Regions from separate parts of the Stenotrophomonas sp. Steno-Z1 genome, predicted to be linked through region 3. Evidence: predicted binding sites of a transcription regulator. Region 3 holds the regulator's gene; each other region holds the start of a gene.
The links. The regulator FliA, encoded in region 3, starts transcription of late flagellar genes. The targets are predictions, from matches to a motif close to TAAAGTTTNNCNNNCNNNGGCCGATAA.

Region 1 (4,190 bases), on a different contig from region 3:
CCCGGCTCCGCGCCCCGGCCCAGCTGCTGGCGGCTGCGCGTTGGAAGCGCCGGGCCATGCCCGGCTGAACCACCGCCGCGCCCACAAAAAAGCCCAGCGGAGCGCTGGGCTTGATAAACCGACAGAGCCGAGCCATGCCCGGCTGCGCCTGGACACCGGTAGAGCCGAGCCATGCTCGGCTGCTCCTGGACACTGGTAGAGCCGAGCCATGCTCGGCTGCTCCTGGACACGGGTAGAGCCGAGCCATGCTCGGCTGCTCCTGGACACCGGTAGAGCCGAGCCATGCCCGGCTGCGCCTGGACACCGGTAGAGCCGAGCCATGCTCGGCTGCTCCTGGACACCGGTAGGGCCGAGCCATGCTCGGCTGCGCCTGGACACCGGCAAAGCCGAGCCATGCTCGGCTGCTCCTACTCAACGCTCACAAGATGACCAGGGCGCCGCCCCATCCACTCCGTCCCGCAAGCGGTATGCCAACCGCCGCTACCCACCCGGACAATCAGGCCGCCAACGCCACCTTCCGCAACCGGTCCAGCACGAAATCGGCCAACTCGTGCGGCGAATACTTGGCCACGAACGCGTTGGCGCCCACCCGCTCGACCATCGCGTTGTTGAACACGCCCGACAACGAGGTGTGCAGCAGCACGTACAGCCCCGCCAGGCCCGGGTGGCGACGGATTTCCGTCGTCAGCGTGTAACCGTCCATCGCCGGCATCTCGATGTCCGAAATCACCATCGCGTAGCGCTCGGCCGGGTTCTCGCCCGAGGCATGGATCTGCAGCAGGTGGTCCAGCGCCTGCTTGCCGTCTGACAGCAGGGTCGCCCCCACCCCCAACTGGTCCAGCACGCTGCGGATCTGCTGGCGGGCCACCCGCGAGTCGTCCACCACCAGCACCTGCAGCTGCGGCCCATCGGTGGGCAGCGCCTGCGCCAGGGACGGGTCCAGCACCGCCTCGCCGCGCACCTGCGCGATATCGGCCAGCACGCTTTCCACGTCGATCACCTGGATCAACTCGCCCTGGAACCGCGTCACCGCAGTCAGATAGCTCGATTCGGCGCCCAGTTCCGGCGGCGGGTGGATATCCTCCACCGCGATGTTGACGATGCGTTCCACCCCGCTCACCAGGAAGCCCTGGATCGACCGGTTGAACTCGGTCACCACCAGGTAGCCCGGCGCCTTGTCGGCATTCGGTTCGCGTTCGGGGTGGCCGATCGCCAGCCCAAGGTCCAGCACCGGCACCGAGCGGCCACGCACATCGGCCACGCCGGCGAACTGGCTGGGCAGCCCGGGCACCTGGAACAGGTCCGGGCGGCGCAGGACTTCCTGCACCTTGAACACATTCACGCCAAAAAGCTGGCGTCCGCCGAGCCGGAACAGCAGCAGGGCCAGACGATTGTGGCCGGCCAGGCGCGTACGCTGGTCGATGCGGTTGAGCAGGTCATGTGACATGGGAGTGGTATCGGCGCCAGCCCCGCCGACTTGAGCGCGCCGCCGCGCCGATTCCGGCACGGCCCTTGCAGGACGCTGCACATGTGCCTTGCCCGTGGAGTCGCCATGCGTTGGATCATCCTTGCCGTGTTCGCCCTGGCCACGCTGCCCGCGTCCGCCGCCGGCGGCTGGCAGCCGGTGGACAGCATCCGCGCCGCCGCGCTGTCTACCCTGCCGGCCGGGACCGAGGGCGACACCACCCTAGATTCCGCGCTGCGCCTGCCGGCCTGCGGCCAGGGCTTGCGTGCCCAGCCCACCGGCACCAGTACCGTGGAAGTCAGCTGCCCGGATGCCGGCGGCTGGCGCCTGTTCGTTCCGGTCAAGGTGCGCCGCAACCAGGCCGTACTCATCCTCAACCGGGGCATCAGCGCTGGAGAAACGCTGGCCGCCGCCGATATCACCACTGCCCAGCGTGACGTGGCCCGTATCGCCGGCGCCGCGCTGGCCGATCCGGCCGCCGCGGTCGGGCGGGTGGCCCGGCGTACACTCAGTGCCGGCAGCCTGCTCTCGGCCAACGACCTGGTCGCCCAGCGCCTCGTGCGTCGTGGCGACAACGTGGCGCTGGTGTCGCGGTTGGGGGGCGTGGAGGTGCGGGTCGCGGGCAAGGCGATGGCCGACGCCGGCGAGAACGAGCGGGTGTCGGTGGAGAATCTGTCCTCGCGGAAGATCGTCCAGGGCACCGTGGCCGCCAACGGCGACGTTTTTGTGACGCGTTGAGCACAATGCTGAACCCGCGGCGGAATGTGCCAAAAAAACCGCAGAATCCCCTAAAGATGGCGGTCTCCATGCCGTTATCCCTTGTGAACCGTACTTCCAGGACAACTCCATGAGCCAGAAAATCGACGGCAACCTGCAGGCCACCGCCCATCTGCGCAGTGTCGCGCTTGGCAGCAAGCCGGCCGCCAGCGCCGATTCCCCGACGCGTCCGGTGGAAGCCGCCGACAGCCTGCGCCTGACCGGTGAAGCCACCAGCCTGCAGGCCCTGCAGCGCGAACTGAGCAGCGCCCCGGCGATCGACGCCGGCCGCGTGCAGGCCGTGCGTGAGTCGCTGCAGAACGGCACCTACAAGATCAATCCCGATGCGATCGCCTCGCGCATGCTCGAGCTGGACCAGCAGCTGCAGGGATGAAACTGGCGATGAGCGAGCCATTGCAGCGCCTCAGCGATGCCTTGGACGTCGAACGCCAGGCATTGGTCGAGCATGACGTGCAGGCCCTGATCCGGGCCACCGGCGCCAAGCTCGAGGCGCTGCGCGCGCTCGAGACCGTGCCGCCGGTCGGGCAGGGCGAGCGCCTGCAGGAACTGGCCGAGCGCAACCGCGCCAATGGCGTGCTGCTGTCGCGCCGCCGCCGCGAGGTCAACTGGGCCCTGCGCCAGCTCGGCCGCAGCGAAGACGCCTCGTCCTACGACGCCAAGGGCCAGTCCAGCACGCTGCATACCCGCCGGCCGCTCGCCGTCGCCTGATCCGGCCCGCGCGGGCCGCGAACGCGTGCGCGGGCTTCCGTCGCGCAGGCCAACGCGTATATTGGGCGCCTGTTTCGACTGCCCGATGTGACCGTGACCGCTTCTTCCAACCTCGTCACCGCACCGCTGCCCCCGCAGCCGGTCCTGCTCGCCCTGTTCGAGCGTGTCAACGAAGGCATGCTGCTGTTCCGCGAGGATGGCAGCGTGGCCCTGGCCAATGCGGCCGTCAGCGAGATGCTCGGCCAGGCCGAGAACGCCGCCGGGCTGGGGGCGGCGCAATGGCTGCACCAGCTGCTGCCACCGGACGCGCTCGAGCACGCCCGCCTGCATGGCCACTGGAACGGCAGCCTGCCGGTCGGCGAGCGCATGGTCATCGCCCACCTGTACCAGCACGAAGAAGCCGGCCAGCGCCATTACCTGGCCCTGTTCCGCCGCATCGAAGGCCAGGAAGACTACGAACGCGAGCTGCAGCAGCGCCATGCCGAGCTGCGCCAGGCCTACCTGCGCCTCAACGGCACCCAGGAGAAGCTGCTGCAGTCCGAGAAAATGGCCTCCATCGGCCAACTTGCCGCCGGCGTGGCGCACGAGATCAACAACCCCATCGGCTACGTGCACTCCAACCTGGGCAGCCTGCAGGAATACCTCCGCAGCCTGTTCACCGTGATCGAGGCCTACGAACGCGCCCTGCGCGCCCCCGATCCGAAGGCGCTGATCCCGGAGATCGACGACATCCGCAACCGCTTCGACATCGATTTCATCAGCCGCGACCTGCCGCAGCTGATGGCCGAGTCGCGCGAAGGCATCGAGCGGGTCACCCGGATCGTGCGCGACCTCAAGGACTTCTCCTATTCCGGCCGCGATGAGTCCTGGAAGCTGGTCGACCTGCATTCCGGGCTCGAATCGACCATCAACATCATCTGGAACGAGCTCAAGTACAAGGTCACCCTGCAGCGCGAATTCGGCCAGCTGCCGCTGGTGGAATGCCTGCCGTCAGAGCTCAACCAGGTCTACATGAACCTGCTGCTCAATGCCGGCCACGCCATCGCCGAGCGCGGCACGATCACCGTGCGCACCGGTGTGGATGGCGACCACGTGTGGGTGGAGTTCGAAGACACCGGCGGCGGCATCTCGCCCGACCTGCGCCAGCGCATCTTCGACCCGTTCTTCACCACCAAGCCGGTCGGCAGCGGCACCGGTCTCGGTCTGTCGATTTCCTACAGCATCGTCAACAAGCACCACG
Region 2 (4,190 bases), on a different contig from region 3:
GGCGCACGCCCAACCCGGACGTGCTGTGCAACCGGGAGGTCAAGTTCAAGCATTTCCTGGATGCGGCCCGCGAGCTGGGCGCCGAGCGCATCGCCACCGGTCACTACGCCCGCGTGGCGCAGGTGGCTGGGCGTTGGGCGCTGCTGCGCGGTGCCGACCGCAGCAAGGACCAGAGCTATTTCCTGCACCAGCTGGGCCAGGCCCAGCTGGCCGCCACGCTGTTCCCGATCGGCGACCTGCAGAAGAACGACCTGCGCCGGATCGCCCGCGATGCGCGGCTGCCCACCCACGCCAAGAAGGACTCCACCGGGATCTGCTTCATCGGCGAACGCGACTTCCGCGAGTTCCTCGGGCGCTACCTGCCGGCCCGGACCGGCGAGATCCGCGACCCGGAGGGCAACCTGATCGCCGAGCACCCCGGCGTGTTCTATTTCACCCTGGGCCAGCGCGAAGGCCTGAACATCGGCGGCGTGCGCGGCCGGCCGGCCGCGCCCTGGTACGTGGTCGGCAAGGAAGTGACCAGCAACATCCTCTACGTGGACCAGGACCGCGACAGCCCCTGGCTGCTGTCTACCCGGCTGCACTCGGAGGCGGCGCACTGGATCGCCGGGGCGCCCCCGGCGCGGCGCTTCACCTGCACCGCCCAGACCCGCTACCGCCAGCCGGACGAGCCCTGCCAGGTGCAGGTCAACGACGACGGCACGCTGCTGGTCCGTTTCGACCGCCCGCAACGCGCCGTCACCCCCGGTCAATCGCTGGTGTTGTATGACGATGAGGTCTGCCTGGGTGGCGCGGTGATCGCCGCCACCGATGCGCCGCTGGAACAGCGGCTGCGGACCGTTCCTTCTCCCTTCGAGGTATCTGCTGCATGAGTTTTTCCGTCGACGACCGCGTTCTTGCCTTGGCCGGCATTGCCCAGGCCCTGCAGCAGGTGCGCCGCATCGCCGAGACCGGCCATTCCGAAGCAGCGGTGGTGCGCACGGCGATCGACAGCGTGTTCCGCATCGACGCCGACAGCCCCCAGGCCATCTACGGCAGCCCGGCCAACGTGGCCTCGGGGCTGCGCCTGCTGCACAACTATTTCCGCAGCCAGGGCCAGGACGAGGCGCTGCCGCGCCTGGCGCTGGCGGTGCTGCAGCTGGAACGCCGCTTCGTGCGCGAGCACGCGGTGGTGGACAAGGTCAGCCAGGGCATCGCGCGCGCCCAGCGCCAGGCCACCGAGCTGGGCGACAGCGCCCATCCGGACGTGCTGGCCGCACTGGGTGGGCTGTACGCGGACACCATCAGCAACCTCAAGCCGCGGGTGATGGTCCAGGGCAACCCGCATTACCTGGGCCAGGCCGGGGTGGTGGCCGAGATCCGCGCCCTGCTGCTGGCGGCGGTGCGCTCGGCGGTGCTGTGGCGCCAGACCGGCGGCCAGTACTGGGATTTCCTGTTCTCGCGCAAGGCGATGATCGAGGCGGTGGACCGGCAGCTGCGCTGATGCACGGCGACGGGGCGGGCGGCGTGCAGCCACCCATGGGGCGGCTCCAGCGTTGATCGACACGGGTGGAGCCACCCCATGGGTGGCTGGGTCGGGCGGCCGGGGATCCCGCAGCCCCCCATGCGGTGGCGCTACCGCGGGGAGGTTTTTCGAGGGAATGTGCAGTGCAGCACTAAAGCAAACGGGGGTACGGCCGATACATCAACCGTGCACTTCCCGAGAACGTCCATGTACTCACGCATCTTCATCCGTCTAGCCGCCCCCCTGGTCCTGACCCTGCTCCTCCCCTTCGCCATCGGCTTCGAATGGCCAGCCGCCCTGCGTTGGGCGATCCTGACCACCATGACGCTCAGCTGGCTCGGGTTTGCCTGGTGGACCGCACGGGCACAGACCCAGCGCTCCCCCGAGCACGCCCGCATCCTGCGTGAGCAGGACCAGCTGCTGACCGAGCTGCGCTCCTTCGTCGCCAACGAAGTGGACGGCTCGCGCGGCGAAGTCGAACGCGCCCGTGACCTGATCCGCCATGCGGTCAGCGGCCTGGGTGGCAGTTTCGACGCCATGAACCGCAAGTCGCGCCAGCAGAGCCAGGCCCTGGCCCGCATCGTCGACCGTGCCGGTGAAGACGGCGGCGCCGGCGTCGACGTGGCCCGCTTCGCCCAGCATGCCAGCCATCGCATGGAGCAGCTGGTGGAGGCGCTGGAACAGGTCAGCGGCCAGAGCAGCAATACCGTGCAGCACATCGACCAGATGGCCCAGCACCTGGATGGCATCTTCGCGCTGCTGGAAGACGTCAAATCCATCGCCGACCAGACCAACCTGCTGGCCCTGAACGCGGCCATCGAAGCGGCGCGTGCCGGTGAAGCCGGTCGCGGCTTTGCGGTGGTCGCCGACGAGGTGCGCAACCTGTCCGAGCGCTCGACCACCTTCAACGAGCAGATCCGCAAGCTGGCGCACAGCTCCAAGGACGCCATCGCCAAGGTTCGCGAGACCGTCTCCAACATGGCCTCGCGCGACATGGACCGCTCCCGCGAAGCGCGTCATGAAGCGGCGCAGATGCTGGACAACGTGGCCCAGATCAATGCCTCGCTGGGCGACGGCATGCGCGAGATCTCCGAGTGCGGTCGTGCCATCGACAGCAGCGTGGCCGAAGCGGTGCGCGCCCTGCAGTTCGAGGACATCGCCACCCAGGCCCTGGGCGGGGTGCATACCCACCTGGACCGCCTGACCGCGATCAACCGTGAAGCGGTGGCGCTGCAGGAACTGCTGCACCGCAATGGCGGCGTGTTCGACGAGGAAGTGGTCAACGCCCTGCAGCGCACCGGCAGCCGCCTGCGCGAAATGCGCAGCGAGTGGGAGCGTCCGCCGCACAAGGCGGTGGCCCAGCAGAGCATGGCCGCTGGCGCGGTCGAGCTGTTCTGATCGACATGACGCGTGCCGGTTCCGGCACGAGCAACGGCCCCGGTTTCCCCGGGGCCGTTGTGCTTCCAACACTCGTCCTGGCTGCAGATGATCGCCCGATGTCGTTGACTGCTTCCCCCAGCCCTGCCTCCCCGTCGCCTGGCGCCCTCCCCGACGTGGACGGTCTGCCGGCCGCGCGTGCCGAGGCCCCTCCAGCCCCGATGGCCGAACCGTTGCGGGGCCTCGCCCTGATCGGGCGACTGGAGCAGCTGGCGCAGGCCGAGCTGGCACGGCTGGCCGACCGCAGCGGCTCAGCCGAGTGCGCCCTGCCCGCCCCGGTCGACCCGGCGCTGGCCGGGCTGGCCTGGGATCTCGGGTTGAGCGGCGAGGCCGCCGCCAAGGCCGCGCGCGAACGCTGAGCGGAGAGCAGCCGAGCATGGCTCGGCTCTACCGATGCCATCGCGTCCCCGGTAGTGCCGAGCCATGCTCGGCAACACATCCCACAGACATCGCACACCCGGTAGTGCCGAGCCATGCTCGGCACCCCACCCCACACGGCACTCGCGTGCGCCCCCTGCTCGATACGAAGCGTTTGGGAATACGCGTGCCGGCATCTGGCCTGGAACCAGGCGCTGCTTGGCGTGGGGAGACCGGATCAAAAGCAGCCGAGCATGGCTCGGCTCTACCGATGCCATCGCGTCCCCGGTAGTGCCGAGCCGTGCTCGGCACCGCACCCCGACAGAGATCGCACACCCCGGTAGTGCCGAGCCATGCTCGGCACCGCCCCCCACACAGCATTCGCGTGCGCCTCCGGCCCGATACGAAGCGTTTGGGAATACGCGTGCCGGCATCCGGCCTGGAACCAGGCGCTGCTTGGCGTGGGGAGACCGGATCAAGAGCAGCCGAGCATGGCTCGGCTCTACCGATGCCATCGCGTCCCCGGTAGTGCCGAGCCGTGCTCGGCAACACATCCCACAGACATCGCACACCCGGTAGTGCCGAGCCATGCTCGGCACCGCACCCCGACAGAGATCGCACACCCCGGTAGTGCCGAGCCATGCTCGGCACCGCACCCCACACAGCATTCGCGTGCGCCCCCTGCCCGATACGAAGCGTTTGGCATTACGCGTGCCGGCATCCGGCCTGAAACCAGGCGCCGCTTGGCATGGGGAGACCGGATCAAGAGCAGCCGAGCATGGCTCGGCTCTACCGATTGGGGGGATCAAGAGCAGCCGAGCGTGGCTCGGCTCTGCCGATTGGGGCGGATCAAGGGCAGTCGAGCATGGCTCGGCTCTACCGATTAGGGCGG
Region 3 (4,190 bases):
TACAAGCTGGTGCTGATCGACACCGCCGGGCTGGGCCCGCGCGACCGCGCCCTGGCTGCCCAGCTGCACTGGCTGCGCGCCGCCCAGCAGATCCGCACCCTGCTGGTGCTGCCGGCCAACACCAGCTTTGGCGACATGGACGAAGTGGTCCGCCGCTTCAGCGCCGCCAACCCGCAGGGCGTGGTGCTGAGCAAGCTGGACGAAACCGGCCGCTTCGGTACCGCCCTGTCGGTGGCCGTGGACCACCGCCTGCCGATCACCTGGGTCACCGATGGCCAGGACGTTCCCGAAGACCTGCACCGGGCCAGTGCGGCCAATCTTGTACTTCGCCTTGAAGATTTGCGCCGCGCGGCCGATATGCCCTGCAACCCGGAGTTGAACCATGCCGTCGCGTGAGTATGCCAAGCTGACCAAGACCTTCCCGCTGTCGGCCACCCGCAGCCAGCCGCTGGGCCCTGTGCGCACCATCGCCGTCACCGGCGGCAAGGGCGGCGTGGGCAAGACCAACGTGTCGGCCAACCTGGCCGTGGCGCTCGCCGACATGGGCAAGCGCACGCTGCTGCTGGACGCCGATCTCGGGCTGGCCAACATCGACGTGATCCTGGGCCTGCAGCCCAAGGTGACCCTGGCCGACCTGGTAGCCGGGCGCTGCACCCTGGAAGAAGTGATCCTCGAAGGCCCGGGCGGCGTGCTGGTGGTGCCGGCCGCGTCCGGCCGCCGCCACATGGCCGAGCTGCAGCCGGCCGAGCACGTGGGCCTGGTCAACGTGTTCTCCGAACTGGAGCGTGAGCTGGACTTCATGGTGGTGGACACCGCCGCCGGCATCACCGACGGCGTGCTGACCTTCTGCCAGGCCGCGCAGGACACCGTGGTAGTGGTCTGCGACGAGCCGGCCTCGATCACCGACGCCTACGCGCTGATCAAGGTGCTCTCGCGCGAGCGCGGCGTGGACCGTATCCAGGTGGTGGCCAACATGGTCCGCGACCCCAACGAAGGCCGCGTGCTCTACGAAAAGCTGACCCGGGTCTGCGAGAAGTTCCTCGCTGATGTCTCGCTCAACTACCTGGGCTGCGTGCCGCAGGACGACTGGCTGCGCCTGTCGGTGCAGCGCCAGCAGCCGGTGGTCAAGGCCTACCCGTCCAGCCCGGCCGCGCAGGCGATCACCGAGATCGCCCGCCGCACCGCCCGCTGGCAGGCACCGACCGAGCCGCGAGGCGGGGTCGAATTCTTCCTGGAACGCATCCTCAAGCAACGCGGGGTGACCGCATGAAAGGCGCCGCACAATACAAAGAGGTGCAACGCACGGCCGCCAACGAGTGCATCGCACAGCACTCCGACCTGGTCCGGCGGATCGCCCACCACCTGGCCGCCCGGTTGCCGGCGAGCGTGGAAGTGGATGACCTGATCCAGGCCGGCATGATGGGCCTGATCGAGGCCTCGCGCAGCTACGACGCCGACCAGGGCGCCTCGTTCGAAACCTATGCCTCGATCCGCATCCGCGGCTCGATGATCGACGAGATCCGCCGCGGCGACTGGGTGCCGCGTTCGGTGCACCGCCGCGCCCGCGACGCCGCCTCCACCATCCGCCGCCTGGAGCAGAGCACCGGCCGTGCCGCCAGCGCCACCGAAGTGGCCGCGGCGATGGACATGCCCCTGCCGGACTACCTGCGGCTGATGGAAGACGCCGCGCGCGGCCAGGTGCTGAGCCTGGAGTCGCGGATCGAAGACCAGGGCGAGCTGGATACCGTCGCCCAGGGTGGTCCGACCCCGCAGCAGGTGCTTGAGCGCGGCGAATTCGGCCGCGAGCTGGGCAATGCGATCGGGCTGCTCCCCGAGCGCGAGCAGCTGGTGCTGTCGCTGTACTACGAGCAGGAACTGAATCTGAAGGAGATCGGCGCGGTACTCGGTGTCAGCGAGTCGCGCGTCTGCCAGATCCACGGCCAGGCGGTCCTGCGCCTGCGTGGCCGACTGAAGATCTTCGAGGCGGCCGACGCCGGCCTCGAGAACCATTGATACCGAGGAAAGTGCTTTGAACAAGAACATGCGTATCCTGATCGTCGACGATTTCTCGACCATGCGTCGTATCGTCAAGAACCTGCTGGGCGATCTGGGCTTCACCAATACGGCCGAAGCCGAGGACGGGCATGCCGCGCTGTCTCTGTTGCAGAGCCAGTCGTTCGATTTCGTGGTCACCGACTGGAACATGCCGGTGATGACCGGGATCGACCTGCTCAAGGCGATCCGCGCCGACGCCAAGCTGAAGACGTTGCCGGTGCTGATGGTGACCGCCGAAGCCAAGCGCGAGCAGATCATCGAAGCGGCCCAGTCCGGCGTCAACGGCTACATCATCAAGCCGTTCACCGCCCAGACCCTGGAAGAAAAGCTCGGCAAGATCTTCGAACGCCTGGCGGCGAGCGCCTGATGGAAACCCTCCGCGACAAATCGGCGCTGGTGCAGCGCCTGCAGGATGCCCTGGCCGCGCTGGAAAGCGGCGACGAAGCCGGCTGGCGGCGGGAAATCGACGCGCTGGCCGCGTTGCGTACCCAGCCGATGATGGCCGGGCTGAACCGGCTCGCCCGCGAGTTGGGCCAGGCGTTGGGCGAACTGCCCAGCCTGCCCAGCGAGGCCGGCGAACTGGACGATGCCTGCGCACGCCTGGACCACGTGGTGGCGATGACCGAGCAGGCCACCCACCGCACCCTGGACCTGGCCGAGGAATGCCGCACGCTCACCGAGCAGCTGCGCGCCAATGGCTTGACGGCCGACCAGGACCAGCAGCTGGACCGGATCCGCCACAACCTCACCGAGATCGCGCTCACCCAGAGCTACCAGGACCTGACCGGGCAGATCATCCGCCGCGTGGTGGGCATCGTGCGCCGCGTGCACGAGGGCTTCGGCGCGCTCGGCCTGCCGCCGCAGGACGACAGCGCGCACAAGCGCGACAACGGCCTGGCCGGCCCGGCCGTGAACGGTCTGGATCGCCACCAGGTGTCACAGGTCGACGCTGACGACCTGCTTTCCGATTTGGGGCTGTAACACCATGAGCGCTGTTCCAGACGATATTGCCGCCGATTTCATCCTCGAGGCCCAGGAAATCCTGGATCGCCTCGGCGAACAGCTGGTGTCGCTGGAGCAGTCGCCCCAGGACAGCGACCAGCTCAACGCGGTGTTCCGCGGCTTCCACACCCTCAAGGGCGGTGCCGGGTTCCTCGGCATCCAGGCGATGGTCGAACTGTGCCACGCCGCCGAGGAAACCCTGGGCATGGCGCGGTCGGGCAAGGCGGTGCTGCAGGCCCATCACTTCGATGCGGCCCAGCAATCGCTGGACTACCTGCAGTCGATGCTCGATTCGGTCTCGGCCGGCACCGAGCCCGGCTATGCCCCGCCGGAGCTGATCGCGCAGTTCGACGTCAACGGGCCGGCCACGCCGGCGCCGGTGGCCGCCGCTGCGGCGGCACCGACCAGCGGCGAGTTGATCACCGACGACGAGTTCGAGGCTTTGCTCGACACGTTGCACGGTGGCGCCGCGCCCACCGCCGTGGCGCCGGCGAACAAGGCCAATGACGGCCTGATCGGCGAAGACGAATTCGAGGCCCTGCTGGACCAGCTGCACGGCGGCGCCGCCCCGGGCGCCAAGGCCGTGGCCGCCGCACCGACCCCGCGCGCACCCGCCGCCGCCCCGGCCCTGCCGGCCAAGCCGGCGGCCAACAAGCCGGTGGCCGAAGCCGAGCACACCGTGCGCGTGGACACCAAGCGCCTGGACGCCATCGTCAACCTGATCGGCGAACTGGTGCTCTCGCGCAACCGCCTCAAGACCCTGCGCGCGCGCCTGCACGACGAAGAACTCGACCGCGCCGTGTCCACCCTGGACATCGCCACCGCGCGCCTGCAGTCGGCGGTGATGCGCACCCGCATGCAACCGGTGGGCAAGGTGTTCTCGCGCTTCCCGAAGGTCGCCCGCGACGTCGCCCGCAACCTGAAGAAGGAAGTCGAGCTGGAGCTGGTCGGCGCGGAAACCGAACTGGACCGCAACCTGGTCGAAGCGCTCGCCGACCCGCTGGTGCACCTGGTCCGCAACGCCATCGACCATGGCATCGAGACCCCGGAGCTGCGCGAAGCCCAGGGCAAGCTGCGCAGCGGCCACGTGCGCCTGTCGGCGCAGCAGGAAGGCGACTACGTCAGCATCGAAG

Region 1: a site for FliA is predicted at 2,255-2,281, ahead of flgM (flagellar biosynthesis anti-sigma factor FlgM). Genes of this name have one in related genera too.
Region 2: a site for FliA is predicted at 1,657-1,683, ahead of AC06FD_RS06575 (methyl-accepting chemotaxis protein). Genes of this name have one in related genera too.

The regions. Positions count from the first base shown of each region.
Region 1 is NZ_JBWJPB010000001.1:1,488,801-1,492,990, reverse strand. It holds gene AC06FD_RS06620 (chemotaxis protein) at 497-1,447, opposite strand; gene flgA (flagellar basal body P-ring formation chaperone FlgA) at 1,553-2,203, shown strand; gene flgM (flagellar biosynthesis anti-sigma factor FlgM) at 2,313-2,615, shown strand; gene AC06FD_RS06605 (flagellar protein FlgN) at 2,612-2,950, shown strand; gene AC06FD_RS06600 (ATP-binding protein) at 3,128-4,190, shown strand, end outside.
Region 2 is NZ_JBWJPB010000001.1:1,477,296-1,481,485, forward strand. It holds gene mnmA (tRNA 2-thiouridine(34) synthase MnmA) at 1-872, shown strand, start outside; gene hflD (high frequency lysogenization protein HflD) at 869-1,483, shown strand; gene AC06FD_RS06575 (methyl-accepting chemotaxis protein) at 1,712-2,902, shown strand; gene AC06FD_RS06580 (hypothetical protein) at 3,001-3,300, shown strand.
Region 3 is NZ_JBWJPB010000007.1:26,678-30,867, forward strand. It holds gene flhF (flagellar biosynthesis protein FlhF) at 1-396, shown strand, start outside; gene AC06FD_RS16155 (MinD/ParA family ATP-binding protein) at 383-1,270, shown strand; gene AC06FD_RS16160 (RNA polymerase sigma factor FliA) at 1,267-2,013, shown strand; gene cheY (chemotaxis response regulator CheY) at 2,030-2,422, shown strand; gene AC06FD_RS16170 (protein phosphatase CheZ) at 2,422-3,036, shown strand; gene AC06FD_RS16175 (chemotaxis protein CheA) at 3,041-4,190, shown strand, end outside.